One region of the Paracoccus aminophilus JCM 7686 genome, then DNA from elsewhere that is predicted to be linked to it. Evidence: riboswitches for the same ligand, from Rfam matches in the RefSeq annotation. Region 1 holds a riboswitch; each other region holds the start of a gene.
What was found. Region 1 has a riboswitch for cobalamin ahead of JCM7686_RS05830 (DUF1636 domain-containing protein). Riboswitches for the same ligand answer to the same signal wherever they lie in the genome.
Positions count from the first base shown of each region.

Region 2: linked by a shared signal. The riboswitch ahead of JCM7686_RS22060 (TonB-dependent receptor plug domain-containing protein) and the one ahead of JCM7686_RS05830 (DUF1636 domain-containing protein) in region 1 are both predicted to bind cobalamin.
Region 3: linked by a shared signal. The riboswitch ahead of JCM7686_RS07010 (DUF1852 domain-containing protein) and the one ahead of JCM7686_RS05830 (DUF1636 domain-containing protein) in region 1 are both predicted to bind cobalamin.
Region 4: linked by a shared signal. The riboswitch ahead of JCM7686_RS17810 ((2Fe-2S) ferredoxin domain-containing protein) and the one ahead of JCM7686_RS05830 (DUF1636 domain-containing protein) in region 1 are both predicted to bind cobalamin.

Region 1 is NC_022041.1:1,171,860-1,178,943, forward strand. Features, by position in the region: gene JCM7686_RS24895 (precorrin-8X methylmutase) at 1-302, opposite strand, end outside; partial or broken gene JCM7686_RS25010 (precorrin-3B synthase) at 1,110-1,337, opposite strand; gene cobN (cobaltochelatase subunit CobN) at 1,334-4,483, opposite strand; gene cobW (cobalamin biosynthesis protein CobW) at 4,485-5,489, opposite strand; gene JCM7686_RS05830 (DUF1636 domain-containing protein) at 5,486-5,857, opposite strand; cobalamin riboswitch at 5,944-6,167, opposite strand; gene cobO (cob(I)yrinic acid a,c-diamide adenosyltransferase) at 6,303-6,908, shown strand; gene JCM7686_RS05840 (cobyric acid synthase) at 6,918-7,084, shown strand, end outside.
Region 2 is NC_022044.1:149,179-156,262, reverse strand. Features, by position in the region: gene JCM7686_RS22075 (MDR family MFS transporter) at 1-459, shown strand, start outside; gene JCM7686_RS22070 (NAD(P)/FAD-dependent oxidoreductase) at 607-1,494, opposite strand; gene JCM7686_RS22065 (Rrf2 family transcriptional regulator) at 1,498-1,941, opposite strand; cobalamin riboswitch at 2,063-2,262, shown strand; gene JCM7686_RS22060 (TonB-dependent receptor plug domain-containing protein) at 2,389-4,317, shown strand; gene JCM7686_RS22055 (ABC transporter substrate-binding protein) at 4,311-5,177, shown strand; gene JCM7686_RS22050 (FecCD family ABC transporter permease) at 5,174-6,175, shown strand; gene JCM7686_RS22045 (ABC transporter ATP-binding protein) at 6,172-6,939, shown strand; gene JCM7686_RS22040 (DUF6925 family protein) at 6,936-7,084, shown strand, end outside.
Region 3 is NC_022041.1:1,404,802-1,411,885, forward strand. Features, by position in the region: gene JCM7686_RS07000 (benzoate/H(+) symporter BenE family transporter) at 1-1,196, shown strand, start outside; gene JCM7686_RS07005 (methionine synthase) at 1,264-2,292, opposite strand; gene JCM7686_RS07010 (DUF1852 domain-containing protein) at 2,320-3,303, opposite strand; cobalamin riboswitch at 3,429-3,628, opposite strand; gene JCM7686_RS24320 (hypothetical protein) at 3,646-3,864, shown strand; gene choX (choline ABC transporter substrate-binding protein) at 3,896-4,834, opposite strand; gene betI (transcriptional regulator BetI) at 4,932-5,540, shown strand; gene JCM7686_RS07030 (amidase) at 5,531-6,889, shown strand.
Region 4 is NC_022042.1:39,859-46,942, reverse strand. Features, by position in the region: gene JCM7686_RS17825 (ABC transporter permease) at 1-682, shown strand, start outside; gene JCM7686_RS17820 (ABC transporter ATP-binding protein) at 679-1,647, shown strand; gene JCM7686_RS17815 (oligopeptide/dipeptide ABC transporter ATP-binding protein) at 1,649-2,662, shown strand; cobalamin riboswitch at 2,738-2,930, shown strand; gene JCM7686_RS17810 ((2Fe-2S) ferredoxin domain-containing protein) at 3,046-3,867, shown strand; gene JCM7686_RS17805 (ABC transporter substrate-binding protein) at 3,864-5,354, shown strand; gene JCM7686_RS17800 (ABC transporter permease) at 5,371-6,291, shown strand; gene JCM7686_RS17795 (ABC transporter permease) at 6,288-7,058, shown strand; gene JCM7686_RS23615 (helix-turn-helix transcriptional regulator) at 7,083-7,084, opposite strand, start outside.

The sequences.
Region 1 (7,084 bases):
TCGTGCAGCGTGCAGATGATTTCGTTCTTCGCAGGCAGCCGCCCGACCGTGATCCCCTGCGAGACCATGCGCGCATCGCACAGGATCGGCGCGCCTGCTTGCAGCGCCTCGGTCGCGGCGCGCGCGAAATCGGGGGTGAAGCGGATGTCGCGTTCCAGCCCGACCAGACCGGCGGCATGGATCATGCGCACGGCGACCCGCTCTTCGATGGGCGAGAAGCGCGCCAGATCGGCCTCGGCGCGGATAATGGCAAAGGAGCGGTCGTAGATCGCCTGTCCGTTGGTCTCGTAGCTGTGGCGCATCGGCTGCTCCGGGTCTTGAATGGGGCCACCACCGGGCAGGCAGAAGCCTTGGGCCGTAGCGGTCAGCGTGATCGTCGTGGGGGCGGGATGGGCGCAATGCTTGGCGCAGCCCGCAACATGCAGGGTTTGACCGAGGCCGAGCCGGTTTGCAAGGCGGCGGGCCAGAGGACGGGTCGGGGCAAGACCTTGGGCGCAGGCGGGCGCGCCGACGCAGGCATGGACGCGCAGGAGGGGCGAGGCGGAATCAGTTATGAGATCCGGGTCATCGAGCGCGCTTCGCAGGCCGATCATCCGCCAGGGCGTGAGGGTGATCGGGCCGGTGGTTGCGGCACGCTCCAAAAGATCAGCCGACAGTGCCCCGAAGGGCAGAAGATGCAAGATGTGATCTGCGAAAGGCCCCGGCACGGGCTGATGGGCGGGGGCAAGCGGCGCCGCGCTTTCGCCGAAATCATGGGTCCAGTCGCGCATCCGCCCCCGACCGCCGCTGATCCCTTCGGCGCAAAAGGCGGTGAGGATTTGGGCCAGCACCTCGGGCAGATTTTCGCGGGTAACGGGCAGGGCAAGCGCGCGGCCCTCGATCCTGAGGCACAGGCCCGAGGCGCTACGCTCCAGCCGCAGATCGCCCGGGCAATCGCGCAAGAGCGGCGCGGGGCCGCAATCAATCACCAGCCCGAATTTCGAGGGCAGGCCGGGAAAGCGCGCCAGCACCGGTGCGAGATCATGAGCGAGTGTGAGCCCGTCGAGATAGGGCGCGAGCGTGATGGCCGCGAGCGCGCCCTGATGCTCAATCCCCAAGGCGCCCAATTGGCGCTGGCAGGCGGCAAGGCGGCTCTGCGGCACGCCGCGCAGTTGCAGCGAGCCGCGGCTGGTCAGCTCCAGCTGGCCATTGCCGTAAAGCTTGGACGCCGCCGCGATCCCGCGCGCCTGTTCCGCCGTCAGCCGCCCGCCAAGCGGTTTGAGCCGCATGAGCCAACCATCCCCCGTCTCCATCGGGCGCGCGGGCGAGGGGCACCAGCCTTTGACCTCGAAGCTCATGGCAGCGCCTCAATCGGGGCCTCAATCGGGGCGAGACGGGCGAGGATTTCATTGTGGCGCGTTGACCAGAGACCCGATTGCAAAAGCGTCTCGAAGATCTCCAGAAGTCGCGCATGGGCGGCGGGGTTTTCGGCGCGCAGGAACTCCATGACCTCGGGTTCAAGCAGCGTGGCCTTGGCGATCTCGTCGAAAAGATGCGGCGCGACGCGGCCGGTCAGCCGCGCAAAGGCGGCAAGATGGTCGAGCGAGGCGGTGATCTCGCCCGCGCCGCGCGCGCCGTGGCGCATCATCGCCGCGATCCAGGCGGGCGCGCCCGCGCGGGTATGGGTGATGCGCGCAAGCTCGGTCCCGATCTCGCGCAGGACGACGCGATCCTGCCTTGTGTTATCAAGATGATAGAGCGCGGCTTGGTTCTCGACGGATTGCAAGGCCGCGGCGACACCGCCGATATGGGCGGCGTAATCCTCGGCCATGAGAAGATCGGTTTCGGGCAGATCCTGCGTGTGGAGATGCGCCGAAAGCCGCTCGATCGCTTGGGCCAAAGCCTGCGCTGCCGGGGCCGAGGGCGTCTGGCCATCATGGGTAAAGCCGCCATTCGCAAGCCAAGCCGCGCCGACCTCGGCGGGGGCGGCATCAAGCGCGATCCCGGTGCCATAGACCCCGTCCTTCGGGCCAAAGACGCGCGGCGCGCCGTCGAGATAGGGGTTGTCCGAAGGGTCTTCCTCGCGCCCCGAGAGCATCCGGCAGCCAAGGGTGAACAGCTGAATCAGCACCGGGAAACTGTCGCGGAAAAGTCCCGAGATCTTCAGGATGACGCCGATGCGCGGGCGGCCAAGCTCGGCCAAGGGTGTGACCTCGATCCCCGTCACCCGGCCCGTGCCGGGATCGCGGATCGGGGCCAGCCCGGCCAAAGCCAGCGCCATGGCGAAATCCTCGCCCCCCGTGCGCATCGTGGCCGAACCCCACAGATCGATCATCACCGATTGCGGCCAGTCGCCGTGGTCCTGCAGATAGCTGCGGATGAATTCGGCGGCCATGCTCCGGCCCTTTTCGACCGCCTCGGGCGCTGGCAAGGCGCGGGGATCGACCGCGTAAAGGTTGCGCCCCGTCGGCATGACATCGGCGGCGCCCCGCCACGGGCTGCCCGAGGGCCCCGGCGCAACGTGCAGGCCCGCCAAGGCGCGCGCCAGCCCCTCACGCTCGCCCGGGGCCTCGCCCCAGATATGGAGCCCGTCTGTATAGCGGCTTTCCTTTAGCTCGCAGACGAAACGGTCGAGCTCGCCCAACGCCTGCGCCTCATCCGAGACGGCAAGGCCAAGCTCGGAAAAGAGGCCCAAGGCCCCGGCCTCGTCGCGGATCATCCCGGCCAGCCGGTCGCGGCGGGCGGGGTCGATGCCGTCGGCGGTGGAATAGCGGTCGAGCATCTGCTCGAGGCCCACGAATTTCTCCGGCAATTGCGCGGGTTTCAGCGGCGGCGGCATATGGCCAAGCGTGACCGCACCCAGACGGCGGCGGGCTTGGGCGGCCTCGCCCGGATCGTTGACGATGAACGGATAGATCACCGGCAGCGCGCCGGTCAGCGCCTCGGGCCAGCAGGCGGCGGATTGCGCGACCGATTTGCCCGGCAGCCATTCCAGCGTGCCATGCGCGCCGATGTGGATGATCGCGCCGACCCGGCGGCTGAGCCAGAGATAAAAGGCGACATAGGCATGGCGCGGAGGCGCGGTCAGGTCGTGATAGCCGGTCTCGCGGTCGTCAAGGCGACCGCGCTCGGGCTGCAAAGCGATCAGATGGGGGCCTTCGCGCAGAGCCGGAAAGCGCAGCATTTGCCCGGTGATCTGGGGGTCGGTTTCCGGCGCGCCCCAATGATCATGCAGGGCTTGGCGCAGCGGCGCAGGTAGCTCGGCCAAAGCGTCCAGATATTCGGCGAGCGGCCAGTCGATCACCTCTTGGCGCAGGCGGGGCGCGAGGGGCGCGGGGGACTGGCCCAGATCGCGCAGGATCGCCTCGGCCGAGAGACAAGCATCCAGCCCGACGGCATGGGCATCGAGCCACGCCTTGCCGGGATAGGTCGAGAGCACAATCGCCAGAGGCGGTGTGCCGCTTTGCAGCGCGGTCCAGCCCAAGACGCGATCCACCAAAGCCGCGATCCGCTCGGGCAAAGGGGTGTGGCGTGGCACGGCGATTTGCAGATCGGGATCGGGTGCGGCGGCGCCTTTCAGCGAGATGATCTGCGCGGGAATGCGGCCATCGACCTCGGGCAGCACGACATGCATCGCCATATCGGCGGGCGAAAGGCCGCGGCTGCTTTCCTCCCACAGACGCGCCTCGGCGGTCGAAAGCACAGCCTGAAAGACCGGCGGACCAGAGCGCAGGGCGCAATCCGCATCTTGGGTCGAAAATGCGGTTGTGTTGATAATCGCCTGCGGCGGATGCGCGGCAAAGGCGGCTTTCAGAAAATCCTGCGCGGTGCGGGATTTGAGCGAGGGTAGGAAGATCCCGCGCGCCGTCACCCCGCGTTCGGCAAAAGCCGCGATCAAAGCCTCGATCGGCGCGGTATCGCCCGCCAGCATCCACGAGCGGTAAAAGGGGATCGCGATCCAGTTGCCCTCGGGCGGCGCGCCAAGCCAGCCGACCTCGGGCAAGGGCGCCGGATCTTCAGCCTCCAGCCCCGCCATCAGCCGCAAAGCCGCGCCCGCCGCCAGATGCCCGCCCATCGCGCAAAGCCGGTTCAGCCGCTGCCACAGTGCAGGCGCAACGGTCGAGAAGCCTTGGAGCGCGGGATCGTCGCGCCCGTCGCCGCGCAAAAAGGCCAGCGCGATCCCTCGTCGCCGCGCCAGATCCTGCAGCGCCATGACCCCATGCGGCCAATAGCTTTGCCCGCCCAGAAGCCGCACGAGAATGAAGCGCGCGCCCATGAGCGTCGCCTCGATATATTGATCGACCGAGACCGGATGGGTCAGCCGCGCCAAGGGCGCGAGGCGCAAGCCGGGCAAATCTGCCCGCCCGCGCCGCCAGCCTTCCGCAAAATCGGCGAGATCGCTGTCTGAAAAGGACAGCACCACAAGATCGGCAGGGGTCTGGCCGAGATCTTGCGGCGTGGCGCTGTCCTCGAGCCCGCCGGCTTCGCGAAAGATGACGTGCATATTACCCCAGCAGAATGGCGCGGATCGCCTCGGGGTCAATATCGTGATGCTCGGCGATGACCACAAGCTGCGAGCGACGCGGACCCGACCAAGGCTGGTCATATTGGTGACGCACGCGCGCGCCGACGGCCTGCACGAGCAGGCGGAGCGGCTTGCCCTCAACCGCGACATGGCCCTTGACGCGCAGGACATGCTGGTCGCGGGCGAGCCGCTCGATCCGGGCGACCAGATCGGCGGGATCGGTGATTTCGGGCAGGTCGATCACGACCGAGTCGAAATCATCATGCTCGTGATCATCGGCGCCGTCGTGATGCGAGGGGCGCGCGGCCAGATCATCCTCGGCCTTGGCATCAAGGCCAAGGATCACGCGCGGGTCGATCACGCCCTCGGCAATCTCGATCACCGGGAGTTCGCGATGGGCGATCTCTTTCAGCTTTTCGCGCGCGGCGGATTTGACCGCATCCGAGGCAAGATCGGATTTCGTCAGCAAGATGATATCGGCGCAGTTCACCTGATCCTCGAAAACCTCGGCGAGCGGGCTGTCATGCTCGGTCCCCTCGGTCTCACCCTCGTCGAAGGCCCCGGCGGCCAAAGCCTCGGTATCGGCCAAAGCGATGACGCCATCGACGGTGATGCGCGAGCGGATCGCGGGCCAGTCGAAGGCTTTCAGAAGCGGCTTCGGCAGCGCCAGCCCCGAGGTTTCGATCAGGATGTGATCGGGCGCTTCGGGCAGCGCCAGCAGACGCTCCATCGCGGGCAGGAAGTCATCGGCGACGGTGCAGCAGATGCAGCCGTTGGCCAGTTCGACGATGTTGTTTTCCGGACAATCCGCGCTGGCGCAGGATTTCAGGATCTCGCCATCGACGCCGGCCGTGCCGAATTCATTGACCAGAACCGCGAGGCGGCGGCCCCCGGCATTGGCGATCAGATGGCGGATCAGCGAGGTTTTCCCGGCGCCGAGAAAGCCGGTGACAACGGTAACGGGGGTTTTGGCAAGCGAGGTCATAGCGTGTCCTTGGTCAGCGCAAAGGGAGGAATGCGGGCGATGGTGTTCTTGCGGAAAAGGGCCGAGCGTTCGCGCCAGGGCACGACACCCTCGGCGCTTTCGGCATATTGGCGGGCCATGGTCAGGACTTCGGCGGCGTCCTCGGGGGTGATGCCGCCCTGCACATAGGTCCAGGAACCGGGACGGCCAAGCGCCACGGCGCAGCCTTTCGAACAGGCGGAAAGGCAGGCGACCGGCTCGATGCGGATGCCTTGGGGCAGGGCTTCGGCCTGAATGGCCGAGAGCAGCCGCTCGCCGGGGACGATGCCGTCATCGGGCACGGGCGCACCCATGCGGCAGGTCTGGCAGATGTAAAGCGTCGCCTCCATGCGCGGCCTTTCAGATCTCGCGGAGGGGACAAGGGCGGCGGGCAGGCGGGGCCATACCATCCGTCCGCAGCGCACCCCGGCCGCATCTTCGGTTATCTCGCATGGCAGGTCTCCCGGCTTGCGGATGCGGGTCTGGCCCTCGCTTCTCCGGCCTTCCCGGCCCGGGGGCCAGTGGCGGTGGAGAGGCTCTCCGGTCACGGTCGCGGGGGCGGCTGCGCTTGGGGCCTTGGGACCGATCCGGTCGGCGGGGCCTTGGCGCATTCCCTCTTAGCCTGCGTCGCCACAGGAACCATTGCGCGCCCTTGATGGCGGCAAGAGCGGGGGCAAGTCAAGGCGCGGCAGTCAGGAAGGCCCTTGTCAGAAGGTCTGAACCCGGCGTAGGCCAGAAGGGCGTATCCTGCGCCAAAGCCTCCAATTCCTGCCGATCAGAAGGTTCATTCGGATTATGAGAAGTGACGAAGAACATACTGAAAAGATGAAGAAGATAAAATCAGCGCGCGACCGTATCATGGAAGAGCGGCAGGGCGAGAAGGGTTTGATCGTCGTTCACACCGGGCCGGGCAAGGGCAAGTCGTCCTCGGCCTTTGGCATGGTGATCCGCGCCATTGCCCATGAGATGCCGTGTGCGGTCGTCCAGTTCATCAAGGGCGGGCGCGAGACCGGCGAGCGCAAATTGCTGACCACGCATTTCAGCCATCTCTGCCAGTTCCACACGATGGGCGAGGGCTTCACCTGGGAAACGCAGGACCGCGCTCGCGACATTGCGGCGGCTCAGGCGGGCTGGGATAAGGCCAAGGAGCTGATCCGCGATCCGGCAATCCGGCTGGTGCTGCTCGATGAGATCAACATCGCTTTGCGCAATGATTACCTCGATATCGCCGAGGTCTGCGCCTTCCTGCAGGGTGAAAAACCCGAGATGACCCATGTCATTCTGACCGGCCGTAATGCCAAGCCCGAGCTGATCGAGATCGCCGATCTCGTGACCGAGATGGAGGTGGTGAAACACCCGTGGCGCGCGGGGATCAAGGCCCAGCCGGGCATCGAATTCTAAGGCGCGGTTATGGCGGGGTTGATGATTCAGGGGACCGGCTCGAATGTCGGGAAATCGCTGGTCGTGGCGGGGATCTGCCGCGCCTTGCGCCTGCGCGGGCTCTCGGTCGCGCCCTTCAAGCCGCAGAATATGTCGAACAATGCCGCCGTGACCGCTGATGGCGGCGAGATCGGCCG
Region 2 (7,084 bases), on a different replicon from region 1:
TGTCTCTGCCTGCTCGCGATTTCCGCGCTGCATCCGCCGGTGACCTTATGGCTGATCACGCCCCTGATGCTCTTTCACGGCATCGGGATTGGTGTCGGCCAGCAGGTGCCGCTCTTGGGCGTGCAGAATGCGGCGCTGCGCCGCGACACGGGGGCTGCAACCGGAGCGGTGTCGCTGACGCGGATGGGCGGGGCCTCAATTGCGATTTCGGTCTATGGCGCGATTGTCGCCGCGCTGGTGGCGCATAGCGCCGTGACCTTGCCCGCCGGGCTCGACCTCGAAAAGCTCTCACCGGCAGTGGCGGCGGGTCTGCCGACCGCGACGCGAGATCTGATCGCCAATGTCTATGCCGGGGCCTTCCAGGTGCTGTTCCTGGTCGCGGCGGGAATTGCGGCGCTGGCCTTCGTCGCGGCCTTTTCGCTGAAGGAAGAGCGGCTGGAGGTGCATTCCGGCGCCTAAGCCCGGAGGCACCCGCTTTGGCACAAGATCGGCCACCCGCGTCGAAATGGGGGTGGCTGATCTTTCATTTGCGCCTGAACTGTTTGTAACTCGAATTATGTCACGGAAAGCGCAACCCGCGTGACCCGTGCTTTCGCGCGGTGCGGATCAGCCGTCTGGCCACACCAGCGAGCGGTGGAGCTGCGCCCCCGCCCAAGCGCCATCGCCCACTGCCAGCGAGACCGTGTGCGGCGCGCGGGCGACATCGCCGCAGGCGTAAACGCCGGGAATGCTGGTTTCCTTGCTGTCGCCTGTCTGGATCTGAAGGCCGAAGATGGTTTCACTCAGCGCGCATCCCAAGGCGGCGGCCACCGGGCTGGCCGGGCTCGTGCGCGTGGCGGTGAAAAGCCCCGCGAAAGGCAGGATCCGTCCGTCCGCCAGCTCGACATCGGCGAGGCCCGTCAGGCGCGCGATCGGGGTTTCCTCAAGCGTCACGCCACGGCGGGCGAGATCGGCGCGCTGATCGGCATCGGGCGAAAACCGGTCATTCGTCAGGAAGGTGATCTCGCCCCATTCCGGCAAAAGCTGGGCCTGATGGATCGACATCGGGCCGGTGGCAATGACGCCGATGCGGCCCTGATCGAGCTCGTAGCCGTGGCAATAGGGGCAATGGAAGACGCCCTTGCCCCACCGCGCGGCAAGGCCCTCGATCTCGGGAAGCTCATCGGAGACGCCGGTCGCGAGCAACAGTCGCCGCCCCGCAAACTGCTCGCCCGTCGTGGTCGTCACGCGGAAATCATCCTTGGCTCCGCTGACCTCTGCGGCGGTCGCTTCGACCCAGCTCAGCGTCGGATAGGCCCGCAATTGCGCGCGCGCCTCGGCCCAGATCCGCGCCGGATCGACGCCGTCCTGCCCGAGAAAGCCATGCGAGGCGCTGACGAAGCGATTGCGCCTTTGCCCGGCGTCGATCACCAGAACCTTGCGGCGGGCACGCAGAAGCTGCAGGGCCGCTGCCATTCCGGCGTAGCTGCCCCCGATCACGATCACATCTTGCATCTTTCACTCCTTGGCGGCGCGATACTCTTGATGGCGGCGCGCGAAATCCTCGGCCAGATCGGCCAATGTCACATGGGCGAAACGAGAGAGCAGCAGCGCCTCGGCCTCGGCGAAAGCGTGATCGAGCGCGGCATTCACGGTCTGCTCGACCAGACATTTGGGATGCTCGCTGTGATTGCCGATGGCAAAGATCGCGGGCTCGCCCAAAGCGGCATGAAGCTGGAGCAAGGTAACCTGCGCCAGATCCGCCGAGATCCGCCAACCGCCTGCATGACCGCGCTCGGCCGAGACCAGCCCGGCCTCGCGCAAAAGCCCCATGGTGCGGCGCACCACGACCGGATTGGCGCTCAGGCATTCGCCGAGCTTTTCAGAGGTCATCGGCCCGTCATGCTCGGCCATATGCAGCAAGGCGTGAAGGACGGCGGAGAGGCGGCTGTTCTGTTTCATGTAACTTCATATGTTACGATTCGCGCCGAAAGTCAAGGTGGGCGGGGTCTGAAAGGCGCGCCACCCCCAACCAAGGCCGTAACTCGGTTGAATGGTCTTGACAAAAACCGGGGTGACGGACCAAGGCTCGGGCAGCTTTGGTTCCGGGGCAGCCCCTCGGATTAAAAGGGAACTGCGGTGCGCCTATCAGGCAAATCCGCGGCTGCCCCCGCAACTGTAAGCGGCGAGCGACGGCCGACGATGTCACTGGGATGATCCCGGGAAGACCGGCCCGAGCGCTGACCCGCAAGCCAGGAGACCTGCCCAAGCCCTCACCCATTTCCGGCGCGGGGCGCGCATGGAAAGCGGCCTTCCGCAGCGGTGACCGTCACGGGTCTGCGCGGGGCAATCCTTTCCGCAGGCCGAACTGGGATCCGCAGGCGCCGCCTGCGTTGGAAAGGCATGGATATGGTCCGACTTCAGACCTCTTGGCTTGCAATTTCTGCGGTGCTGCTGCCGCTTGCCGTTATGGCACAAGACGTCACGCAGCCCGTTACTCCGGCCGTGGCGCAGGATGATGAGACCGCAGGTCGCGTCACGCTGGAGACGGTGGTGATCTCGGGCGGGCTCTCGCCGATTCCGGCCAATGCTTATGGGCGCGCCTATACGATCCTGACCGCCGATGAGATCGAGCGGCGCGGCATCCGCAGCGTGCAGGACGCTCTGCGCGATGTCCCGGGCGTGGCGGTCAGCTCGACCGGATCCAGCTTCACGCAGGTCCGCATTCGCGGCGCCGAGGCCAATCACACGCTGATCCTGATCGACGGCGTCCCCGCGACCGGCGGCAATGACGAATATATCCTGAGCGGGCTCGAGACCGCCAATATCGACCGGATCGAGATCCTGCGCGGGCCGCAATCGGTCTATTACGGCGCGAATGCCTCGGCGGGGGTGATCAATATCATCACGCGGCAGGGCCAGCCGGGCACGCATTATGGCGGCGCGGTCGAGGCCGGGAATGGCTATGCGGTCTCGGGCTGGTTCACCCAGCGCACAGAGCGCGGCGGGCTGGCCTTCACGGCGTCAAAGCGCGACGATCACGGCTATAATCAGGCTTTCACCGGCCATGAAAAAGACGGCATCGACCGCGCCACCCTTGGCCTGACCGGCGATTGGCAGGCGAGCGACGAGGTGAAGCTTGGCTTTACCTTGCGCCGCGCCAAAGAGAAATATGATTACGATTCAACAAATTACGCCGCCACCAGCTATATGGATTATCTGATCGACGATCCCAACCAGCACAGCACACGCAACGAGACTCTGGGCTCGATCTGGGGCGAATATGCGATGCTGGACGGGCGGGTGCTGCACCGGCTCGACTATCAGGACACGGTCTACAAGCAAAGCTCGAACGGCGGGCCCGAGACGCGGGGCCAGACCCGCGCGTTGAAATATCGCCTGAGCGCGAGCCTCGACGGCCAGCAGGTGGCCGAAGCGCGCCAGCTGGTGAATGTGATGGTCGAGCGGGTCAAGGATGACAACACCGCCGCCCCCGATTACCGCCGCGCCAACACGTCGGTGGCGCTCGAATATCGCGGCTTCTTCGACAACGGGCTCGATGTGCAGGCCGGGCTGCGCCACGATCGCTTCACGAGCTTTGACGATTTCACCAGCTGGAACCTCGCTTTGTCCTGGCAGGTGCCGAATGCGCCCTATCGGGTTCATGCCTCCGCCGGGCGCGGTCTGGTCAAGCCGTCCTATTACGAGCTTTTCGCCAATGACAGCTATACGCTCGGCAATCCGCACCTGAAGCCCGAGCGCAACACCGGCTTTGACATCGGCATCGAGGCCGAGCTGCTCGGCGGGCGCGGCACGGTTGATCTGACCTATTTCAACGAAAAGATGGATGACGAGATCACCTATGCCTATGGCGCGGCCCCCGATGGCAGCGGGCGGGCGAGCTATGTCAACCAACACGGCAAAAGCCCGCGCGAAGGCATCGAGCTGGCCGGACAGTTGCAGGCGACCGAGGCGCTGCGCCTTGGGCTGAATTACACCTATCTTGACGCCAAGAACCCCGATGGCAGCGTCGAGATCCGCCGTCCGCGTCACGAATTCGGTCTGCGCGCGAGCTATGATCTCGACGGCGGGCGCGGCAATCTGAGCGCCGATCTGCGCCATGTCGCGGGCAATTATGATACGCAGTTCTGGGGCAGCTATCCGACGCGCGAACTGCCAAGCTATACCGTCGTCAATCTCGCCGGAGGCTATGACATCAACCAAAACCTGCGCGCGACCGCCCGTGTCGTGAACCTCTTCGACAAGGACTACATGGACGCTTGGGGTTATCGCTCGCAGGGGCGCACCGCCTATGTCGGGCTTGAGGCGAAATGGTAAGACGGCTGACCTTGGCTGGGTGCATCGCACTCGGCCTTGGCCTTCTGGCGCCGGCGGCTTGGGCGGTTCCGGCGGCAGAGCCGCCCCGGCGCGTCGTATCGATGAATCTGTGCACCGATCAGCTCGCGATGATGCTGGCGGCGCCCGGTCAGCTGATCTCGGTGAGCTATCTGGCGCGGGATGCGCGCAGCTCGGCCATGGCGGATGAGGCGGCGCTTTATCCGGTCAATCATGGCCTCGCCGAAGAGATCGCCGCGCTGCGCCCCGATCTCGTGCTGGCGGGCAGCTATACCACGCCCGCGACGGTTGCCATGCTGCGCCGCTTGCAGATCCCGGTGGAGCAATTCGCGCCGGAAGATGATTTCGAGGCGATCCGCGCCAATATCCGCAAGATGGGCGCGGCTCTGGGTCGCGCGCCCGAGGCCGAGGCGATGATCGCCGTATTCGACCGCGATCTGGCGGCTTTGCAAGACAGCGCCCCCACCCGCCCGCGCGCGGCGCTTTACGGCGCGAATGGCTATACCTCGGGCGATCAAAGCCTCGCCGGGCAGATCATCGCCGCGGCGGGGCTCGACAATATCGCGACCGAGGCCGGTCTGTCGCAGGGCGGCATCCTCTCGCTTGAGCAGCTGGTGCGGGCCAATCCCGATCTCTTGATCCGTGGGCAGGGCTTTGGCGGCGGCTCGCGCGCGGAAGACATTCTCGATCACCCCGCCGTGCAGGACCTCGCCGCGCGGGCGGGCGTTACGGCTATGGCCGATCCCGATTGGGTCTGCGGCACGCCTCATGTTCTCGCCGCCATCGCAAAACTGCGTGCCGCCCGCCTTGCGGTGCAGAAGGAGCAAAAGGAAAGCCCATGAGAGATCCCGCTTCCTATCCCCGCGTGCTGGCGGCTTTGGGCGCGCTGGTCCTCGCGCTCTTCATGGCCTCCTTGCTGATCGGCACAGTGCCGGTCGCGCCGGGCGCGGCGCTCGCAGCGCTGGTCGGCGCGGGCGATCCGCTGCTCGGTATGGTCATGCAAGAAATCCGCCTGCCCCGCGCCATTCTTGGCCTGCTGCTTGGCGCAAGCCTTGGCCTCTCGGGCGCGGCGATTCAGGGCTTTCTGCGCAATCCCCTCGCCGAGCCCGGGTTGATCGGCACCTCGGCGTCGGCGGCTTTGGGCGCGGTTCTGGCGATCCAGACCGGGCTTGCCGCCGCCCTGCCGCTTGGCCTGCCCGTCGCGGCCTTGGCCGGGGCGCTTCTGTCCGTGCTGGTCATCCTGACGCTTGCGGGCGGGCGCGGCGGAGCCCTGCCGCTGATCCTTGCGGGCATCGCGATTTCGGCGCTCGCTGGGGCGGCGACCTCGCTGGTGCTGAACCTCTCGCCCAATCCTTTCGCCGCCAATGAGATCATTTTCTGGATGATGGGCTCGCTTGCCGATCGCTCGATGCTGCATGTCTGGACCATGTTGCCCTTCTTTGTGATCGGCGCGGGGCTGCTTTTGTCGACCGGCAAGGGGCTCGAAGCGCTGACCTTGGGCGAGGATGCGGCGGCCTCGATGGGGATCGGCCTTGGGTCCCTGCGGCTGCGGCTGGTGCTGGGCGTTGCCGCGCTGGTCGGCGCGGCGACAGCCGTTGCGGGTGCGGTCGGCTTTGTCGGTCTGGTCGTGCCCCATCTGCTGCGCCGCGCGGTCGGCGCCAGCCCGGCGCGGCTGCTGCCCGCCTCGGCTTTGGGCGGCGCGGCGGTCATTCTTGCGGCCGATATCGCAGTGCGGGTGATTGCGCCGGGCCGCGATCTCAAGCTTGGCGTGTTGACCGCCTTGATCGGCGCGCCCTTCTTTCTCCATCTGATCTGGCGCAGCCGGAGCGAGGGGCCATGAGCGTACTGTCCCTCAAGAAACTGTCCCTGCGCCGGGCAGGGCGTGGCGTCTTGGCGGGCATTGATCTCGATCTTGCGCCCGGCGAGTTTGTGGGCCTTCTGGGCGCGAATGGGGCGGGCAAGACCACACTCTTGCGCGCCGCTTTGGGGCTTTTGGCGCATGAGGGGCGATCCTCGCTGACCGGGCTTCGCCCAGCCGAGCGCGCGCGCCGCGCCGCCTTCATGCCGCAGGGGCGCGAGATTGCCTGGCCGGTCTCGGTCGCGCGGCTGGTTGCGCTTGGCCGCGCGCCCCATGGCGACGCAGGTGATCGCAATCGCGGCGAACACCCCGCCGTCTCCCGCGCCCTTGCCGCGCTGGGGCTGGAGCCCCTGCGGCATCGCCCCGCCACCGCGCTTTCGGGCGGCGAGCAAGCGCGCGTCCTGATCGCGCGGATGCTCGCGCAGGACACGCCCCTTCTGATCGCGGATGAGCCGATTGCCGGGCTTGATCCCGCCGCGCAGATCCGGGTCATGTCCTGTTTCGCGGCGCTGGCCGCCGAGGGGCGGACGGTGCTGGCCTCGCTGCATGATCTGGGCCTTGCCGCGCGTCATTGCTCGCGGCTGATCCTGCTGCATGAGGGCCGGATTCTCGCCGATGGCCCCCCGCTCGATGTCTTAAGCCCCACCCACCTTGCCCGCGCCTTCGGCATCACCGCCTATCGCGCGCAAACCGCCGAGGGGCCGGTGCTTCAGCCGCTCGATATTCTGACCGGAGACCTGCCATGACCGTCCCGCAACCGACGCTCGACCAGCATCTGAAGGCCGCGCTGCCCGATCCGGATGCGGGCTGGTCGATGGGCTCTTTCGGCGCGATTGCCGAGTTTCACCATGTCGCGGGCGATCCCGCCCCTGCCCTGCTTGCGGGCTGCGC
Region 3 (7,084 bases), 230 kb from region 1:
ATAACCCTGCCCATAGTCCTGCCGCGCCGCTGCGCGCCAATGATCTGATCCATCCCATCGTCGCCGGACTGATCTCCGTCATCGTCAATTATGGCGGCACCTTCATTCTCGTCTTTCAGGCCGCGCGGATCGCGGGCCTCAGCGCCGCAGAGACTGCCTCTTGGGTGTGGTCGGTCTCGATCGGGGTCGGCGTGACCGGGCTGATCCTGAGCTGGCGTTACCGCGAGCCGATCATTACCGCATGGTCTACGCCCGGCGCTGCCTTTCTCGTCGCGACGCTTGGCACCACGAGTTATCCCGAGGCGATCGGCGCCTATATGCTCTCGGCTGCGGCCTTCGTCCTGCTCGGCGTCTCGGGCTATTTCGAGAAGGTCATCCGCCTGATCCCCGCAGCCATCGCCTCGGCTTTGCTGGCGGGCATCTTGCTGAATTTCGGGATCGGCGCCTTTGGCGGGGCGAGCACCGAGCCGCTGCTCGTCGGCCTGCTGGTCCTCTCCTATCTGCTGCTCAAGCGTTTCACCGCGCGCTATGCCGTGGTCGGCATTCTGATCATCGGCCTCGCCTGGCTTTTGCTGCGCGGCGAGGCGGGTCTTGCGGGGCTCGAGCTGAAACTGGCAGCCCCGGTCTTCACCTGGCCGGTCTTTTCGCTCAATGCTAGCCTCAGCATCGCGCTGCCGCTGTTTCTGATCACGCTCACCGGGCAATATATGCCGGGGATGCTGGTTCTGCGCAACGACGGGTTCAAGACGAGCGCCAATCCGATCGTCACGCTGACCGGGCTTGGCTCGCTGATCATGGCGCCGTTCGGCTCGCATGCCTTCAACGTCGCCGCAATCACCGCGGCCATCGTGACCGGGCCAGAGGCCCATGAGGACCGCTCGAAGCGCTGGATCGGCGGGATTGCGGCGGGGGTCTTCTACATCCTCGTCGGCGTGTTCGGCGTCACCTTGGCCGCGATCTTTATGGCCTTCCCCGCGAGCTTCATCACCACGCTCGCAGGGCTGGCGCTGCTTGGGACGATCGGCGGTAGTCTCGCAACTGCGCTGGCGGATCCCGCATCACGCGAGGCGGCGCTCATCACCTTCCTCGCCTCGGCCGCCAATATCCGAATGTTGGGCATCGGCGGCGCATTCTGGGGGCTGGTGATCGGCCTCATCGCCTATGTCGCGCTGCGGCAGGGGCCGCGGAGGACATGAGGGCTCGGGGTCTCAGGTCGCGCGGGGCAGGGAGCCCGCGCGGTACCCGCCGACGCGGCGAGGATCGTCAGGCCGAAAGCTCACGTCGGACGATCTTTGCCCCGGCGCTCAATGCCGCCAGCTTCCCGCTCGCCACGGTCCGCGACAGCGGCGCCATGCCGCAATTGGTGCAGGGGTAGAGCTTGTCGGCATCCACGAATTGCAACGCCTTTCGCAAAACATCGGCCACCTCTTCGGGCGTTTCGATGGTATCGGTCGCCACATCAATTGCCCCCACCATGACTTTCTTGCCGCGGAGAAGTTCAATCAGATCCATTGGCACACGGGAGTGCTGGCACTCGAGTGAAATTAGGTCGAGGGATGATTTCTGGAGCTTGGGGAAAATCTCCTCATATTGCCGCCACTCTGCGCCAAGGGTTTTCTTCCAATCTGTATTGGCCTTGATGCCATAGCCATAGCAGATATGAACGGCGGTCTGGCAGTTGAGGCCCTCGACCGCCCGTTCCAAAGCGGCGATCCCCCAATCATTCACTTCGTCGAAGAAGACATTGAAGGCCGGTTCGTCAAACTGGATGATGTCGACACCTGTAGCCTCAAGCTCTTTGGCTTCTTGATTGAGGATTTTCGCAAATTCCCAGGCGAGTTTCTCGCGGCTTTTGTAATGACCATCGTAAAGCGTGTCGATCATGGTCATCGGACCGGGCAGCGCCCATTTGATCGGCTGATCGGTCAGTCCACGCAGAAATTTGGCATCCTCGATAAAGACAGATTTGGGGCGAGAGACGGCTCCGACGACCGAGGGCACGCTCGCGTCATAACGATTGCGGATCCGGACGGTCTCGCGTTTCTCGAAATCCACGCCATCGAGATGCTCGATAAAGGTCGTGACGAAATGCTGACGCGTTTGTTCGCCGTCGCTGACAATATCGATGCCCGCCTGTTGCTGATCGCTCAGGGTGACGCGCAGGGCATCCTGTTTTCCTTCAATCAGCTCGTCGCCCTGAAGCTTCCACGGCGACCAGAGGGTTTCAGGCTGGGCGAGCCAAACCGGCTTGGGAAGGCTTCCGGCGGTCGAAGTGGGCAAAAGCTTATTCATGGTAATGTGACCTTGCATCGTCGTTGATCAGGCAGAGTATTGGGAGGACCATTTCTCGAGAATTTCTCGATATGGCTCAATGAAAGTGTCGCGTGCGCGTTGTCCTTGCTCGATCGCCAGCCGGCTGCGCTCATCGCGATCATAAGCGATCTGCGTCAGGGAATAATCCTGATGTTTCAAGCTTGGTTGGTAGGTTTTTCCAGCGATGGAATTGGCATTGTAGATTTCTGGGCGGTAGATCCTTTGAAAGGTTTCCATCGTGCTGATCGTGCCAATCAGTTCGAGACATGAGTAATCACTCAGCAGATCACCGGTAAAATAGAACGCCAAGGGGGCGACACTGTTTGGAGGCATGAAGTAGCGCACCTGCAAGCCCATCTTTTCAAAGTAAAGATCAGTCGCAGAGAAGGCATCCTGCCGATATTCAACGCCCAGAACGGGATGCGTGTTTTCGGTTCTCTGATAGGTTTTGCTGCTGGACACGCTCAGGCAGATGACCGGAAGCTTTTTGAAGGTCTCTTTATAGGCAGGAGACTTCAGAAAGAACCGGAAGAGATTCCCATGCAGATCACCGAAATGCGCTGGCGCGCTGAAACTTGATCGCCCGTCATTGTGCTGCGGTAGCAGGATACTGAAATCATAATCGCGGACATAGGACGAGAAATTATTCCCCGCAATTCCTTCGATGCGCTGGCCGTTTTTCCGATCAAGGATCGTCGGTTTCAAGATTTCGATCAGGGGGAAAGCCTCGGCGCTTTTGTTATCTCCGATGCTGATTTCCGCAGAGATGATCTCCAATTCGACCGAATAGCGGTCGTTTCCCGGATTGTCCCAATGCGCCAGAGCATTGAAGCGGTTGTCGATCATTTTGAAGGTGTTGCGCAGGTTTTCCTCGCGCCTGCTGCCTCGGGCGAGATTGGCAAAGTTGGTCGTGGTGCGCGTGTTCTCGGCCGGGCGATAATTCTCGTCGAACCGCGTGCTTTTGAGCGAATAGGTGAGGTCTGTTCTCATCCTGACATGCCTTCTGAGCGGCCTGAATCGACAGGCCGTGAAAACGAAATGACTCCCCGTGACGGAGTCACGAGGCGGCGATGTCACCTTGCGGATGGCCGCTCCCGACTGCCCACCGCAGCCGGAACAGGTGAGTGATCGAGGCAGGTTTCCTGACTTGCGGGTCGTCACCTAGTCTGGCCTTCCCGACGCGAACTCCGCGCCAGTGGCATGTCAGACAGGCTCGCCGCCTACAGTTGCGGGGGCAGTTCCGGATTCGGCGACAGCCTGACCGGATTCCCTTTTATCCGGGGCTTCCCCCGGCACCTTGATCCGATGGCAAGATCGGCCGGATGGGGGACGATGTCAACGCGGCTGGATCGTCGGAATATTCATGTTGAATATGAAGAATATGAGGGTTTGAGCAGTTCGCTGTGGCCTGATTACGGCATCGATTTCGATCTGCTGGCGGGCGGGCAAGCACGGGGTTTCGGGGAGCACAACGGGTTGCCTTGCTTCGACGTAGACCACATTGCCCTCGCCGCAACTGCGTCATTCCTGCATTCAAAGCCACGGCTCTAAAGCCCAAAAGCAGGAGGAACGCCTCCCGCCGTCAGTGTGGGAGGATGGTTTCTGCAGCGGCCTTATAGCCTTCCGCGCCATCGACGGTCTTCACGCCCGCAAGCCAAGTCTGGAGAAGTTCAGGCCGCTTGGCGATCAGATCCTTGGCCACATCCGAGGGGTCCGCACCGTCTTCGGTGATCGCGTTCATCCCGGTGTTTTCATAGGCGAGATCGAATTTCAGATTGTCGAGCAGCTTTGCCACATTGGGGCACTCTTGTGCGTAACCGGTGCGGGTAATGGTCCTGACGGTGGCGCCGCCAAAGTTCGGGCCATATTCCTCATCACCTCCGCTGAGATAGCTCAGCTTGTATTTGATGTTCATCGGATGGGGCTCCCAGCCAAGGAAGACGATCCAGTCACCGCGTCGCGTCAAACGATCCACCTGTGCGAGCGTCGCGGCTTCGCTCGATTCGACCAGCTCCCAATCGCCTAAGCCGTGGCGTCCGGCCTCGATCATCTCGAGCAAGGGTTTGTTGGCCCCGGCCTCGATACCGTAGATCTTCGACCCGAACTTGTCGGCGTGCTTGGCCAGATCGTCAAACGAGGTGACGCCCGCCTCGGCGACATAACTCGGAACCGCGAGGGTGAATTTGGCGCCGGTCAGATTCGTCGACAGCACCGCGACATCGCCATTGTCGAAATAGGATTTGAACTCAGTGCTTTGGGCAGGCAACCAGTTGCCGAGGAACACATCGACCTGATCGCTTTTCAGCGCCTCATAGGTCAGGTTGAGGCTGAGATAGATCTGCTCGGGTATATAGCCCAAAGCCTTCAGCAGCAGCGAGGCGGTGGCATTGGTCAGCGCGAGATCCGTCCAGCCAAGATCGGCGAGACGAACAGTCTGGCAGGCTTCCGCCTCGGCAGCCGCGCCAGCGTGGGGCGCGAGCAGCAGCAGGGCGAGGCTGGCGGAGAGGAGGTGCGATTTCATCTGCGTCTCAGTTTTTTATTGAACACGCCAACAAGAATAATTACTTTGTTGACGTGTTCAATAAAAAAATCCCAGACGGTCGAAACAGAGAGATGTGATGCCAAAACTTGGAATGCAGACGATACGACAGCAGCAGATCATCGCGGCAGCGATCGAGACGATCCATGAGCGCGGGATCGAGCAAAGCTCGATCCGGCAGATCGGCAGCCGAGCCGGCATCTCGCCGAGCCTGATCACGCATTATTTCGGCAGCAGGGACGAGCTCTACACGCTGGTTCTGCGCCATCTGAACCGCGAGCTGTCCCGCGCGACTGTGCGCAATCTGCGCAAGGCCTCGACCCCGATGGAGCGGCTCATGGCCATCGCCTCGGCGCAGTTCGACCCCGAGCAATTCCAGCCTGCCGTCGCCAGCACATGGTTTGCGCTCTGGGCCGCGCTGCGCGGCAATGCCGAGATGCTGCGCTTCCAGACGATCTATCACCGTCGGCTGGCCAGCAATATCGCGCATTGCCTCCGTCCGCTCATTCCGGCGGAGGATATTGATTTCGCGGTGAACTGCCTGTCGGCCATGATCGATGGTCTCTGGGTCGGGGCCGCGCAACCGACCGGCCATATCACCACAGAGACCGCGCTGCCGATCTTTCAGAAATACGTCTTGCAGCTGGTCGGCCAGCTCTCGCGGCGGGAGGCGAGGACATGGAACTGACGGAATATGCCGCAGCGGATGGCGTCGGTCTGGCGAGGCTGATTGCGGCTCGGGAGGTCTCGGCCCGTGAGGTCATCGAGGCCGCCATTGCCATGATCGAGGCACGCAACCCGGAACTCAATGCGGTGATCGCGACCAATTTCGAGGCGGCTCTGGCAGGTTGCGACAGCCTCCCCGGCGGCGTTCTGAGCGGCGTGCCGTTCCTGCTGAAGGACGCGAACCTTTATTCGTGCGACATGCCCACCACCTTCGGATCGGCTTTCTTCAAGGGGGATGCGCCGCGCCCTGACAGCCTCATGGTTGAGCGCTGGCGGACTGCAGGGTTGGCGATTCTGGGCAAGACGAATACGCCGGAATTCGCGGCGGAATTCGTGACCGAGCCACGCGCCTATGGCGTCACCCACAACCCCCATCGCCCCGGCATGACGGTCGGTGGCAGCAGCGGCGGGGCCGCCGCGGCGGTGGCCTCGGGTATGGTGCCGATCGCCCATGCGACCGATCTCGGCGGGTCGATCCGCATTCCGGCGGCCTGCACCGGCGTCTTCGGCTTCAAGCCGACGGCAGGGCTGAACCCGGTCGGGCCCTATTTCGACGCGATCGCGGGCGGGTTGAATTCCGATCACGTCATCACCCGCACGGTCCGAGACAGCGCGGCCTCGCTCGATATCACAGCGAATGGCGGCGGCTCGTTTCTCAACGCCCTGCGCAACCCGGTGCGATTTCGCATCGGCGTCGCGGACAAAGACCCAAGTGGTCGGGCGCCGGGTGCGACGGAGCGCGCAGCGGTCCATCGCGCGGCCGCGCTGCTGGCAGAGCTTGGCCACGAGATCGTCCCCTATGAATACCCGGGCGCACTCTCGACGGATTGGTTCGACTATCTGTGGATTTTCGACATTGTCTCGCTGGTCGAGCAGCGTGCGCGCGCGCTTGGCCGTGATCCCGAGCGCGACGAATTGGAGCCGCTGACCTGGCATCTGATGGGAAAGGCGGCGCAGGGCGGGCGCGCGGCATATCAATCCGCACAGACCGCGCGCGCCGCCTATAACAGGGCCTATCTGGGCTCGCTGGACCAGCTCGACCTGATCCTGACGCCAAGCCTCGCCAGCGCGCCTCCGGCCGAAGGAACCCTGTCCTATGTCAGTTTCGCCAATGTCGATGACTGGAACGACGCGGGCTACGGCTTTGCGCCCTATTCGATCCCCTCGAATATCTCGGGGCAGCCTTCTGCATCATGTCCGTGGTTTCGCGATGAGGACGGGCTGTCGGTTGGCGTGCAGTTGAGCGGAAAGCCGGGAGCCGATCTCGCCGTGCTGCAAACCTGCGCGCAGGTCGAGGAAGCCATGTCCTAGGTTTGGGGTTGCCGGGCAGGGCCACGGGCGTCGTCTGCGATCCTAAGCGCCGTGTTCTCCGCTAGAATAAGGACTGCATCATCTCGACGCCTTGCTTTTCAACCCCCACGCGCAACGCAATGGCTGCATGTCCTTGAAGGCAAGGTCCATCAGAGTGTTTCCATTTCAAGGGGCTAGCGCCCGAACGGGCCGATG
Region 4 (7,084 bases), on a different replicon from region 1:
CTGGGCCCATTGGCTCGGGACCGACCATCTCGGGCGCGATCTGCTGAGCCGGTTGATCCATGGTTCGACCGTGGCGATGGGCGTCGCTTTGAGCGCGATCGCGCTCGCCCTGACACTTGGCACGCTGCTGGGCATCATCGCGGCGGAATCGCCCAATCGTTGGGAAAGGCCGATCCTGATCGTCTTCGACGTGATCGCCTCTTTTCCATCTCTGGTGCTGGCTTTGGCCTTCATCGCCGTTCTTGGACCGGGGATGTGGAATGTGGCCCTGATCATCGCGATCACCATGATCCCACATTTCGGCCGCGTCGCCCGCGCCCAGGTGCTGACCGTGCGCGAGCAGCCCTATATCGAGGCCGAGCGCATCTTAGGCGCCTCGCGAAGCCGCATCGCGCTGATGCATATCCTGCCAAATATCATGGGGCCTTTGGTCATTTTGGCCAGCATGGACATCCCCGTGGTCATCGCCATCGAGGCGGGTCTCTCGTTCATCGGCCTTGGCGTGCGCCCGCCGCTCGCAAGCTGGGGAACGCTGATCTACGACGGCTTTGCCAATATCAACCAATCGACCATTCCGGTCATCGTCTCTTGCGTCGCATTGGCCGGGGCGACCCTTGGTTTCACGCTTCTGGGCGAGGCCCTGCGCGATGCGATCGACCCCAGAAGGAGGTCCGCAAGATGAGCACCACCCCCCTTGTTTCGATCCGCGATCTCAGCGTCGAGGCCGCAGGCGCGACCGGCCCGCTGCATCTCTTGCGCGGCGTCGATATCGACATCGCGCCGGGCCGGATTGTCGGCGTGGTCGGCGAATCCGGTTCAGGCAAATCGACCCTCGCCTCGGCGATCCTCGGGCTGCTTGCCAGCAATGTCACCAAGGTCGGCGGCGAGATCCGCTTTCAGGGCCTTGATCTGCTGGCGCTCACCGAGCCCCAAAAGCGCGCCTTGCGCGGCGACCGGATCGCGATGATCTTTCAAGATCCGATGACCGTGCTCAATCCGGTCTTCAAGATCGGCACCCAGCTTGTCGATGTCATCCGGCGCAAGCGACCCGGTGTCTCGCGCGCGGATGCCATGGCCGCGGCCGAGGCGATGCTGCAACGCGTCGGCATCTCGGAACCCGCGCGCCGCCTTGCCGCCTATCCGCATCAGATGTCGGGCGGGATGAGGCAGCGCGTGATGATCGCCATGGCGCTGTTGACCAATCCCCAGCTGATCCTCGCCGACGAGCCGACGACCGCGCTAGATGCAACCGTCGAGGCCCAGATCGTCGAGATCTTCCGCGATCTGCAACGCGAGAGTGCCTGTTCGGTCCTCTTCATCTCGCATCACCTCGGGCTCTTGTCCGAGTTCTGCGACGACGCCATCGTCGTCTATGGCGGGCTGGTGGTCGAAGCCGGGCCGATGGCCGAGATCATCGGCAATCCCCGCCATCCCTATACCGCCGCGCTGCTTGGCTGCGAGATCGACGAGGGCGAAAGCGGCACCGCGCTCAAGACCATTCCCGGCCATCCGCCCAGCCCGTCCGCGCTGCTTGCGGGCTGTGCCTTCGCCCCGCGTTGTGCGCTGGTGGACGAGCTTTGCCTGCGTGGCCCGGTGCCCATGGCCGAGGTCGGCGCGGGTGTTTCCGTTCGTTGCACGAGGATCTGACATGGATTGGCGTTCCGAAACTCTCCACCGCACCGCGCCGCCGCTGATCGCTTTCGAGAAGCTCTCTGTCACCTTCGGCAATGTCATCCGCGCGCTTGATGAGGTCACGCTTTCGATCCCGCGCGGCTCGGTCACCGGGCTGGTCGGCGAAAGCGGCTCGGGCAAGACGACGCTGTGCCGGGTTTTCGTGGCCTTACAACGGGCAAGCGCGGGCCGGGTCACCTTCGCGGGCGAAAACCTGTCCGAGCTGCTCGCGAAGGACGAAATGGCCTATCGGCGGCGCGTCCAGATGCTGCTGCAGGACGCCGCCGCCTCGCTTTCGCCGCGCATGGCCGTGGGCAAGCTGCTGGCCGAGCCCTTGCGCATTCACGGCCTGCCCATGGCCGAGCATTGGCCGCGCGTGCTGAAGGCCTTCGAGCGGCTGGGGCTCGCGCGGGAACTGCTAGAGAAATACCCGCATCAGCTTTCGGGCGGACAGGCGCGGCGGGTGGCGATTGCCCGTGCGCTGGCGCTGCAGCCAGAGCTCATTATCGCGGATGAGCCGACGGCGGGGCTCGATCTCTCGATCCGGGGCGAGCTGTTGAACCTCATGCTCGAGCTCAAGCAGGAATATGGCCTGACCTATGTGATGGTCAGCCATGATCTCAATGTGATCCGCCGCGTCACCGATCGCGTCGCGGTGATGTATCTCGGCCAGATCGTCGAAGAGGCCGAGACCGCCGCGCTCTTTCGCCACCCGCGCCACCCCTATACCGCCGCACTTCTGTCTGCGCGCGCCGTCATCGACCCGGCGCAGCGGCAAAAGCGGGTGGTGCTGCAAGGCGAGATCCCAAGCCCGATCAACCCGCCCCCCGGCTGCCGTTTCTCGACCCGCTGCCCGGCGGTGCGCGACCGCTGCCGGGCCGAGGCACCTGCCCTGACGCAAGATGACAGGGGCTCTTTCCGCTGCCATTTCCCGCAGGCGGATCCGGCGGTCGCGCGCCTGTCTGCGACCGTCCAAACCCCCGCGCCTTGAGCGCATCCTGCCGCGCCCAACCGAGGATCTTCTGCCGACTTGACCGGCTCGGGCCGAAGCGGCAGAAGGTTCGGGTCAAGGTTCCCGTCGCCAGATCCTCGGATGTGGTGGCCGGGCTAAGAGGGAATCCGGTGAGAAACCGGAGCTGACCCGCAACTGTATGCAGCGAGGGCTCGCATCACCCGTCACTGGCCCCATGGCCGGGAAGACCGATGCGAAGGCCTGACGACCTGCAAGCCAGGAGACCTGCCTGACGACAGAGGCTGTTCCGCGATCGGGAGTATCGCGGGGGCGTGTTCGCGGTGTCGGGCCCCTTTCAGTTGGGGCCCATCGCTGCCGGATCTCCCCCCATCCCGCTGCGGAACCTGTGCAGGAGGGCGGGCGTGGATCACCGTCAGGAAGGCGAAATGGCGGGCAAACCCCAGCGGCAGGCGCTTCTGCTGCTGGCCAAATCCGCATTCGCGGCCACGCCCCATCGCGAGATGTCCCGGATCGCTGCGGCTTTGGCGGCGCGACCCGAGATCCGCGCCCGGTTCGATCTGGTCGAATGCTGCTATCTCGAACAAGGTGAGCCCTCGCTGCGCGATGCTCTGCGGTCGCTTGCCGAAAAGGGGCTGGCGCAGGTCGTGATCCTGCCCGTGATCGTGCCGATGGAGCCGAGCCTGCGCAATTGGCTGGGCCTGATGCTGGCGCTTTGGCGGGCTGAAAGCCCGTTGCCCGACATCGTGCTGGCCGACGAGATCGCGGCCACCGCGGGCCTCTCCGACATCTTGGCGCGGCTGGCGCTTGAAGCGCCGCGTCATGCCTTGCCTTGTGGCGATGCACCCCGGCCCGAAGCGGTTCAGGTACCGTCCCAGCATTACCGGGTTCTGGTCTGCACCGGACCGACCTGCCATGCGCGGGGCGCGACCGCGATCTGGGCGCATCTGCGCAACCAACAGGTCCGCCGCAAGCTGCGGGTGACCGGCGCGGGCACGATGACGGCCAAGACGAGCTGCCTTGGGCCCTGCGCGCTTGGGCCGGTGGTGCAGGTCTTTCCCGATGGCACCTGGTATGGCGGTGTCACCGAAGAGGCCCTCGACCGCATGATTGACGAACACCTTCTGGCCGGTCATCCGGTCGCCGATTTTGCCTATTCGCCCGGAGGCCGCAAACAGCAGCTCCGGGCCCTGCCCCTTTCCCCTGAGAAGAAGGAACACGAATGACCCTGTTCGGAAAATCGGCTTTCGCGGGCCTTTTGGCCTTGGGCGCGACTCTGGCGCTTCCGGCTTTGGCCCAAGATGCCTTGCGGGTGGGCCAGACGTTTCTGGTCGACAACCTTGACCCCACAGCGGGCTCGGCGGGCTGGGCGCTGACCAGCCACGGCGTCGGCGGCCAGCTCTGGAGCGTCGATGCCGCGGGCCGGCTGGTGCCCGAGCTGGCGCAATCGGCCAACCGGACCGGAGATCTGAGCTGGACCATCACCTTGGCTGAGGGGCGCCGCTTTTCGGACGGCAGCCCTGTGACCGCCGCTGCGCTGAAGGCGGGCTTCGAGAATACTTTCGCCAAGAATGCGCCCGCCGCCGCGACCGGCGGCAAGCTAAGCTTCGAGGCGCCCGATGACCGCACGCTTCTGGTCACGACCGAGCGCCCGGTCGCGATGCTGCCCGCGCTTTTCGCGGAATGGCCGCTGATCGCATATGGCTTCGACGGCGCGGGACAGCCGCTGTTCACCGGGCCCTATAAGGTGACGGGCTTTACCGCCGATGCGACACTGGATCTGGCCGCGAACCCCTATCACCCCGCCGGAGCCGACCGCTCGGATATCACATTGCGCAAATTCGGCGATGCTCAGACCATGGCTCTGGCGCTGCAATCGGGCGAGCTCGATCTGGCGTTTGGCTTGCCGGTCGAGGGGCTTTCCGCGATCCGCGCCAATCCCGATCTGACGGTCAAAAGCTTTCAGGTCGGCTATCAATATTTCGGCTTCCTGAACACCGAAAGTCCGACCCTCTCTGACCCGAAGCTGCGTCAGGCGATTGATCTGGCGCTCGGTCGGCCCGAACTGATCGAGGCTATCGGCAATGGCGTTCCCGCGACCGGCGCTTTCGCGCCCTATTTCCCTTTCGCGGGCAAGGTCGAGCGGGTCAGCGACCGATATCTCGCGGGCGATCTGCTTGATAAGGCCGGTTGGACCGCCGGGTCCGACGGCAAGCGAACCAAAGACGGCGTGCCGCTTCGTCTGAGGCTGGTGACCTATTCCTCGCGCCCCGATCTGGTCACGATGCTGCCCGTGGTCGCGGCGCAGCTGAACCGTCTGGGCATTGCGAGCGAAACCCGTGTTGTCGAAAACCCGGGCGATGCCGCCGCCGAGGGCGATTTCGACATCTTCCTCTGGGCCCAGCACACCGCGCCGAACGGCGATCCGGCGTTCTTCTTCAACTCGATGCTGGTCAGCGGCGCCGCCCTGAACCATGCGCGCTATAAAAGCCCGGCCTTTGACGCGATCATCGCCAAATTCAGCGAAACCGCCGATCCCGAGACCCGCAACCAGATCGCTCTGGAGGCGCAGGACCAGCTTTTCGAGGACGTGCCGGTCACCTTCCTGATCGCGCCGGAATGGCGGGTCGGCCTGTCGACGCGGCTCAAGGATTATGAGCCCTGGGGCTCGGACTATTATGTGATCCGCCCCGAGATGGGCGAGATCCGCTGAGCCGGGACCGCCAAAGGTGATCGCCCATCTGCTGCAAGCGAGCTTGCGCCAAGCCACAAGCCTGCTTGCGGTTTCGGCTTTGGCCTTCTGCGTCGTGGCTCAGATGCCCGCCGATCCGGTCGAGATCGCCATGCGGGCCTGGAACCTGCCGCCGGACCCGGACACAATCGCGCGGTTGCGGATGGAATGGGGGCTCGACCGGCCTCTGGTGCTGCGCTGGCTGTCCTGGCTTGGAGGCTTTGTCACGGGCGATTGGGGCCTGTCCTTTCGTACCGGCGCGCCGGTGCGCGATGAGTTCCTGTCGCGCCTGCCGTTGTCGCTTGGGCTCGGTGCCGCGGCTTTGGCTTTGGCGGTGATCCTTGCGATCCCGCTTGGCTTTGCCGCCGCGCTGCGGCCAAACGGCTGGGCCGATCGCTTCGGGCGCGGCCTTGTCGTCGTCGTGCAAGCGGTGCCGAGCTTCTGGCTCGGGCTCGTGCTGATCTGGTTGCTGGCCGCCGAGCTGCGCCTGATCCGGCCCTTTTCCGGCGGGCCGGTCATTCTGGCGATGGCGGCGGTGCTGATCGCCTTGCCGCCGATGGCGATGATGGCGCGAGTGCTGCGGCGCGAGCTGCTGGCCTCGACCACTCAGCCGTGGTTTCGCACCGCCATCGCCAAGGGGCTCAGCCAAAGCGCGGCGCTTAGACGCCATTCCGCCCGCGCCGGGGCCTATGCCTTGCTGGCGGCGCTGCGCTCGGAAATCGGCTGGATGCTTGGCACGACCGCGACGCTGGAAGTGCTTTTCGGCCTGCCCGGCGTCAGCCAGTTCGTCCTGCAAAGCGTGCCCGCGCGAGATTACGGCGTGCTGCTGGCCTATGTGATGACGGTCGCCTGTCTGATGGCGCTGGCCAATCTTGTCATCACGCTGATCCTTCAGCTTCTCGACCCCAGAGCGCGATGAGGCTGCGCTGGGTTCATGTGGCGGCGGCGATGCTCATCGCTTTTGCCGCGACGGGGGCCTTCTGGCAGCCATATCCACCCGGCGCGGTGGATATGCTGGCCAAGAACCTTGGCCCCTCCCTGCCCCATCCCTTCGGCACAGATCATCTTGGCCGCGATCTGGCCTCGCGGATGATGGAGGCCGCCGGGCGCTCGCTGCTGGTCGTGGCGCTGGTCGCGCTGATCGGGTTTCTGGGCGGGATGTTGACGGGAAGCATCGCCGCCCTGCTCGGAGGCTGGCGCGAGCGTCTGCTGCTGCGCGCCGCCGAGATGTTCATCGTCCTGCCGACGCTGATCTGGGCGCTGGTCGCGGGCGCGCTCTTTGGTCTGAACCCGCTGACGGCCGGGCTTGCGCTGGGGCTGGCGGGGCTTGGTCCGATGGCCTTGACCGCGAACAGCCTGACCCACCGCACGCTTGGGCTCGATTATATCCGCGCCGCGCGGGCGCTTGGCGTGACGCGCGCCGGGCTTTTGCGGCGCCATGTCCTGCCCGCCATCCTGCCGCTTTTGTCGGCGCAAGCGGGCGCGCAGGCCGGTCAGGCGGTGGTGGCCTATGCCGGGCTGGCGTTTCTGGGGCTTGGGGTCGATCCGTCGCGGCCCGATTGGGGCGCGATGCTTTTTGAATATCGCATGTTCATTTTCGAGACCCCGCGCCTCATGCTGATCCCGGGTCTGGGCATTGCCACAATGGCGCTGATCATCAACCTGCTGGCCGATCCGCCGAAATAGGCGCGGGCGGTGCGTCGGTGCCTGTT